Blastochloris viridis: one gene and its partner. The protein of the gene in region 1 binds, or shares a complex with, the protein of each later gene. Links are inferred from orthologs where the notes say so. Each region holds a gene or a part of one and is shown on either strand. Other genes may lie near its edges. The genes, in order: BVIR_RS08935 and exbB.

Evidence for each region.
Region 2: the proteins of BVIR_RS08935 (region 1) and exbB are in contact, whole or in part, in a cryo-EM structure (PDB 9DDO), measured with the Escherichia coli proteins. The link is inferred for Blastochloris viridis from one-to-one orthologs.

Annotation. Positions count from the first base shown.
Region 1 is NZ_CP012946.1:2,011,686-2,014,927, forward strand. The notes cover bases 267-3,198. They hold BVIR_RS08935 (TonB family protein), read left to right. Parts: upstream 267-1,352; coding sequence 1,353-2,045; downstream 2,046-3,198. Other genes in these bases: BVIR_RS08925 (MotA/TolQ/ExbB proton channel family protein), read left to right, coding at 267-848; BVIR_RS08930 (ExbD/TolR family protein), read left to right, coding at 845-1,342; BVIR_RS08940 (protein-S-isoprenylcysteine O-methyltransferase), read left to right, coding at 2,058-2,717; BVIR_RS08945 (cation efflux transmembrane domain-containing protein), read right to left, coding at 2,777-3,198. Outside these bases: BVIR_RS08920 (TonB-dependent receptor), read left to right, coding at 1-182; more of BVIR_RS08925, read left to right, coding at 210-266; more of BVIR_RS08945, read right to left, coding at 3,199-3,242. UniProt on the Escherichia coli protein: Interacts with outer membrane receptor proteins that carry out high-affinity binding and energy dependent uptake into the periplasmic space of specific substrates such as cobalamin, and various iron compounds (such as iron dicitrate, enterochelin, aerobactin, etc.).
Region 2 is NZ_CP012946.1:2,801,757-2,804,955, reverse strand. The notes cover bases 94-2,982. They hold exbB (tonB-system energizer ExbB), read left to right. Parts: upstream 94-1,125; coding sequence 1,126-1,839; downstream 1,840-2,982. Other genes in these bases: BVIR_RS12270 (energy transducer TonB), read left to right, coding at 2,266-2,982; exbD (TonB system transport protein ExbD), read left to right, coding at 1,844-2,269; BVIR_RS12285 (sigma-54-dependent transcriptional regulator), read left to right, coding at 94-376. In the rest of the region: more of BVIR_RS12285, read left to right, coding at 1-93; more of BVIR_RS12270, read left to right, coding at 2,983-3,102. UniProt on the Escherichia coli protein: Involved in the TonB-dependent energy-dependent transport of various receptor-bound substrates. Protects ExbD from proteolytic degradation and functionally stabilizes TonB.

The DNA of each region.
Region 1 (3,242 bases):
CGCGGGCCGGCCTGGAGTGGGAGAAGCGGGAATTCTATCTGTTCGGCAGCAATCTGCTGAACGACGAGACGATCTCATTCGGTCAGGCCTACGGCCTGTCCGCCGCCACCGGCGAGCAGATTTCCGGCGTGAGCTACGTCCGCGGCCGCACCTTCGGGCTCGGCGCCAAGGTGCGGCTGTGACCGCGTCCATGGTTGCGAGGGCGTGACATGCACACGGTGGACATGACGCCGCTGGGGCTGTTCCTGTCGGCCGGCTGGGTCGGCCGCAGCGTGATCCTGGCGCTGACCGCAGCCTCGATCTGGTGCTGGGTGGCGATGGTCGAGGTCTGGCTCGGCCATCGCAGCCTCAAGAGCGCGCTCAAAGCGGCCGCGCGCGGCGAGGTGCCCGCGCTCCTCACCGGCGTCGAGCGTGCCGGCGTCGAGGCCGCGCGCCTTCACATCGCCGCCGAGAGCGTCGCCGAGCGGCGCACCCGCATCGGCGAGGCGATGGGGCGCGAGGCGGACATCGTGATGATGCGGCTCGAACGCGGCCTGCCCGCTCTGGCGATGATCGCCTCCGCCGCGCCGTTCATCGGCCTGTTCGGCACGGTGTGGGGCATCATGTCGAGCTTCATGGGCATCGCCGCGGCGCAGGACACCAGCCTCGCCGTGGTGGCGCCGGGCATTGCCGAGGCGTTGGCGGCGACCGCCATTGGTCTCGCCGCGGCCATCCCCGCCTCGCTCGGCTACAACCGCCTCGCCGCCGTGCTCGGCCACGCCGGGCAGCGGCTCCGCCATCACGTCGAACACCGCGCCGTGCAGTTCGGCATCAATGCCGTTCCTCCCATTGACGGAGAGACGCGATGAGCCTCGGTGGATTCGGAGGGTCGCGGCCCGGCGGGCACCGGCCGTCGGCCGAGATCAACGTGACGCCGCTGGTCGACGTCATGCTGGTGCTGCTGGTGGTGTTCATGATCACCGCGCCGCTGCTGGCGGCGGGCCTGAAGCTCGATCTGCCGCGCGCCTCCACGGCAAAGCCGCTTGATCCGAAGGATCCGGTGGTGGTGTCGGTCGATCGCGACGGCCGCATCGCCGTCGACCAGGGCGCGGTCGCGCGCGAGGAACTGGCGGCAGCGGTGCTGGCGAAAATTGCCGACGGCGAGCGCACCGTGCGGGTGCGCGGCGACCGCGAACTCGCCTATGGCGAGGTCGTCGGCATCGTCGATGTTCTGGTGGCTGCCGGCATCCGCCGTATCGCGCTGGTCACCGACCCGAAGGCCGCACAACGCCCCGGCCAGGACGCGCGGAGCGGCGGCGTGGTCGAGGCGCCCGCCCCGGCGGCGAGCGCCGCCGCGCCGTGATCGCCGCATCATGAGCGTCGCCGCCAGCGCTGCCGCAGCCTATCCCCCGCTGAGCCGCGGACGGCGGGCGGGCCTCATCGCCCTGGTCACGGCTGTGCACGCATCGGCCTTGATCGTCCTGCCCAGTCCTGAGCCCGCGCAGGCCCCGCCCGGGGAAGTCGAGATCACGTTCGTCGTCGAATCGCCCGCCACCGAGCCCGCCGATGCCGTCCCCGATCCGCTGCCGCCGGAGCCCCAACCGGAACCCGAGCCGGAGCCCATCCCCGAGCCACCGCCGGACCAGATCGTCACGCCCGAGCCGGAGCCGACCATCGCCCCCGAGCCGCGCCCGGCTCCCTCGCACCCGAAACCGGAGGCCGAACCGGTGCCGCGCCGCACTGAGCCCAAGCGCCCCAGCGCGCGGCCGGTTGCGCAGCCGGGCGAACCCTCCCCCACCGCGCGGCCCGGCCGCGACCCCGGCTACGCCACGCGGGTGCGGGCCATTCTCCAGGCGCGAGTCGACAGCCTCGGCCTGGAGGTGTCCGGCGTCGTCGCTGTGGCGTTCACCGTCGGGCCGGGCGGAAAACTCGTCTCGCACCGGCTGGTGCGCGCGTCCGGCAACTTCGCCATCGACCGCGCCATTCGCGCCGTGCTCGCCAGCATCTCGTTTCCCCCGCCGCCCGGCGGAAGCTTCGCCGGCAACGTCTCCATCCGCATACGTTAGGAGCCTCTGTCCATGCAGCCACGCACCCTCATCGGCATCGTCGTTCCCCTCGCCCTGCTCACCTCCTATGTTCTGTTCGCCGATAGCGGCGACTGGGGCACGCGGGCGTTCGTCGCCGGCAGCCTGACGATGTGGGTCTTGCGCAATCTCTACGTCCACACCCGCAACGGCCCGCTCGTCGAGACCCGCATGGACGTCACCGAAAGGCTCGTGCTCGTTGCCGCCGCCCTCGGCGTCATGGTGCTGCCGTTCGCGACGATCTTCTGGCCGTGGCCGGCCGAATGGGTGGTGCCCGCCAGCCCTGCCGCGATCATCGCCGGCGCCATCATTTACCTGATCGCCGATCTCCTGTTCTGGCGCTCGCACGCCGATCTCGGCCGGCAATGGTCGCCGACCCTCGAAATCAAGCAGGACCACGCGCTGATCACGCGCGGCGTCTATCGCTGGATCCGCCACCCGATGTACGCCGCGATGTGGCTGATGGCGATCGCGCAGGCGCTGCTGCTGCCGCACTGGGCCGGCGCGCTGTCCGGCCTCGTCGGCTTCGGCGCGGTCTATGTCACGCGCATCAACCGCGAAGAGGCGATGATGCGCGATCTGTTCGGCCCGGCCTGGGACGACTACGCCCGCCGCACCGGTCGGCTCCTGCCGCGCTGGCGCGGCTCGATGTGACGGGCGGGAAAAGGCACGCCAGCGCCGGGGACGATCGATCGCCCCGGCGCCGGCCGCAGTCAGTGGAGGTGCGCGTGGTTGTGCCCGTGCCGATGTCCATGCCCATCGTCATGCACATGGCCGTGGCTGGAAAGCGCGCCGAGGTCCTGTCCGGTGCGGTATTCCCGCCACGCCTGGCGCAGGATCTGTAGCGAGGAACTGAGGAACAGGCCGGCCATCGCCGCCGCGACCACCAGGTCCGGCCACGCCGTGGTGGTGCCCCACACGCTCGCCGCCGCCACCATTACCGCGACATTGCCGATGGCGTCGTTGCGCGAGCACAGCCACACCGAACGCACGTTGGCGTCGCCGTCCTTGTAGCGCATCAAGAGCAGCACGCTGGCGAGATTGGCGATCAGCGCCATGAGGCCGACCACCCCCATCACCTCCGCCCGCGGCACCCCCAGCACGACAAGCTGATAGGCGGTCGAGCCCAGCACCCACAGCCCCATCAGCGACAGGCTGGCACCCTTGACGAGCGCCGCC
Region 2 (3,199 bases), 790 kb from region 1 along the record:
GGTGCCGGGCTTTCGGCCCGAGACGCTGAACCGGCTGATGGCATACGACTGGCCCGGCAACGTGCGCGAACTGCATAACGAGATCCAGCGCATGGTGGCGCTGTCGGAGAGCGATGAGCCGCTGGGGCCGAACCTGTTGTCGGCGCGCATTTTGTCGCCGCACCGGCCGCAGGCGGTCGGGGCCACGCTGAAGGACCGGGTCGAGGCGCTGGAGAAGGCCGAGATCGAAACCACGCTCCGGCTGTGCAATGGCAACATCAGCCACGCCGCCGAGCGGCTCGGCCTGTCGCGGGTCGGCCTCCGCGCCAAGATGCAGCGCTATCGTCTTCGCCGGGACGAGGCGGACGACGAGGACGGCCCCGAGCCCTTGAGTTGAGGTGGCTGTTGCCGATCACGACGGGATCATCCGGAAACCGTATGATTGCAAACAACGGCCGGCTGCCGCGGCCGTTGTTTCGAGTCGGCGGGCAAATCGGCTTGCAGCAATATTGCATTGTTCTAAACTTTGCCGGACAGCACCGGAACAGTGCCGATGGCACGCGTGATATAAAGCGATTGCCGGAGAGTCTATAACGATAATAGTTCCATTGTGCAGAAGGCGGATTGACCGCGTCTGCCGATCCGTCAACACTAAGCGGGCAGTCGGGAGCCGTTGGCGGCTCATGCGGGGCGCGGCGCGGTGCGGCCGTTCCATTGCAGCCGATCTGCAGGACGCATGAGCGGGGTTTCCGGCGCAATGCGGCCTCCCGGTCCGAAACCGGACGACGGTTGATGCAGCGATTATTGATGATGTCTTCGATCTGGTTTGACGGTTTGGTTTCGGTCGCGCGCCGGCTCGGTTCGGCGGTGGCGCTGGCCATCGTTCTCGGCGCCTTGCCGGCGGCGGCCCAGGGTGGCCCTGCTGCGTCTCCGGCCGCGCCGGCACACCATCCCGCGCCCGCCGAGGCCTCCGGCGCCACGCCGCACCAAGCGATGCCGCACCCCGCCGCGCCTGCCACCGCCGCGCCCGCAGGTGGCGCCCCTCCGGCGGCCGCGCTGTCTCCGGCCGGCAGCGGCGGTCAATCCGCTGCGGAGCAACCCGGTTCCGCGCCGGCCCCCGCGTCGCAGGCTTCTGCGGCTCCGGCGATGCCCGAGCTGGCGCTGCCGCGCGATCTGTCGCCGTTCGGCATGTTCCTCGCCGCTGACATCGTGGTGCAGCTCGTGATGGTCGGGCTGGCGCTGGCTTCGGTGCTGAGCTGGACGGTGTGGCTCGCCAAGACCATCGAGCTTGCAGGCGCCCGCCGCCGTGCCCGCGGCGGCCTCAAGGTGGTGGAGGAGGCGACCTCGCTCGGCGAGGCGCTGGACCGTCTGGCGCCGGACGCCGAGGTGGCGCGGGACTTTGCCATCGCCGCCACCGCCGAGATCGGCGCCTCCGCCGGCCTGCCGGCCGACGGCATCAAGGAGCGGATCGGCTCGCGGCTTGAGCGCATCGAGGCGGCGGCTGGCCGCCGCATTTCCCGCGGCATCGGCAGCCTCGCCACCATCGGCGCCACCGCGCCGTTCGTCGGCCTGTTCGGCACGGTGTGGGGCATCATGAACAGCTTCATCGGCATCTCGAAGGCCCAGACCACCAATCTGGCGGTGGTGGCGCCGGGCATCGCCGAGGCGCTGCTGGCGACGGCGCTCGGCTTGATCGCGGCGATTCCGGCGGTGATGATCTACAATGTGTTTGCCCGCCAGATCGCCGGCTATCGCGGTGTGGTCGGCGATGCCGCAGCTGCGGTGCTGCGCCTGGCCGGCCGCGACATCGACCGGCGCAGCGGCGGGCAGCTGCGCAAGGTCCATCCGGCGGCGGAGTGACACCATGGCGATGCGGTTCGGTCCCTCCGACGGCGACGTCGATGAGATGCACGAGATCAACGTCACGCCGTTCATCGACGTGATGCTCGTGCTGCTGATCATCTTCATGATTGCGGCGCCGCTCGCCACCGTCGACGTCGCGGTCAACCTGCCGAACTCGACCGCCGAGCACCAGCCGCGGCCGGACAAGCCGATTTTCCTGACGGTAAAGGCCGATCTGTCGCTGGCGGTCGGCGACGAGGCGGTGGGCCACGGCCAGCTCGCCGGCGCGCTCGACCGCCTGAGCGGCGGCGACCGCGAGCAGCGGGTGTTCCTGCGCGCCGACAAGTCGGTCGCCTATGGCGAGTTGATGACGGTGATGAACGCGCTGCGCGCCGCCGGTTATCTCAAGGTGGCGCTGGTCGGGCTCGATGGTGGGGGCGCACGATGAGCGTGCTGTCGTCATCGCGCCGCGACGCCGCGCGCTGGACCACCGCGTTCGCGATCGCCACGCTGGCCCATGGCGGGCTGGCGGTGGCGGTGCTGGCGAACTGGCAGCCGCCGGAGACCGCCGGCGCGCCGGTGTTGGTCGAGCTGGAGATGCTGGCGGCGTCGCCGGACGTCGCCAGTGCCGAAAGCGTGCCGGGCCCCGAACAGACCAAGACCGACGACGTGCAGCCCCAGCCCGAGGAGGCCGTGACGCCGCCGCCGGAGCCGGAGGTCGAGCAGGCGGCGCTGGAGATGCCCGATCCGGTCGAAGCGCCGGTGACGGTGCCCGATCCGGTGCCGGTGCCCGAGGCGGTGCCGCCCAAGCCGGTGCCGAAGCGCGAGGTGAAGAAGCCCAGGAAGCCCGATCCCAAGCGCGAGGTGAAGAAGCCCGAGCCCGACAAGCCGGAGACCCCGCCGCGCGCGGTGGCCGCGACCACGGCGCGCAGTTCGGCGGACACGGTGGCCTCGATTCCCTCGCCCGGACGGTTCGGCCAGGGCAGCAGCAACGCCATGCCGAACTGGAACAGCCGCATCGTCGCCCACCTGCAGCGCCACAAGCGCTATCCCGCCGAGGCGCAGGCGCGTGGTGAAACCGGCGTTGCCCGTCTCCACTTCACCATCGACCGCAGCGGCAACGTGCTGTCGAGCCGGCTGGCGGCGAGTTCCGGTGTGAGCTCGCTCGACCGCGAGACCGCGGCGCTGATCCAGCGGGCGCAGCCGCTGCCGCAGGCGCCGCCCGAATTGTCGGGCGCCCGCTTCAGCTTCTCGGTGCCGATCCGCTACAGTTTCCGCTGAGGGCGCCGACCCGCGCTGGCAAGCCGGGCGCAGCGCTGCCGGCTCTCGCCGGAAATCCTGTTCGATCAGGTATTTCCGGCGAGGTTGGATTCGGGAT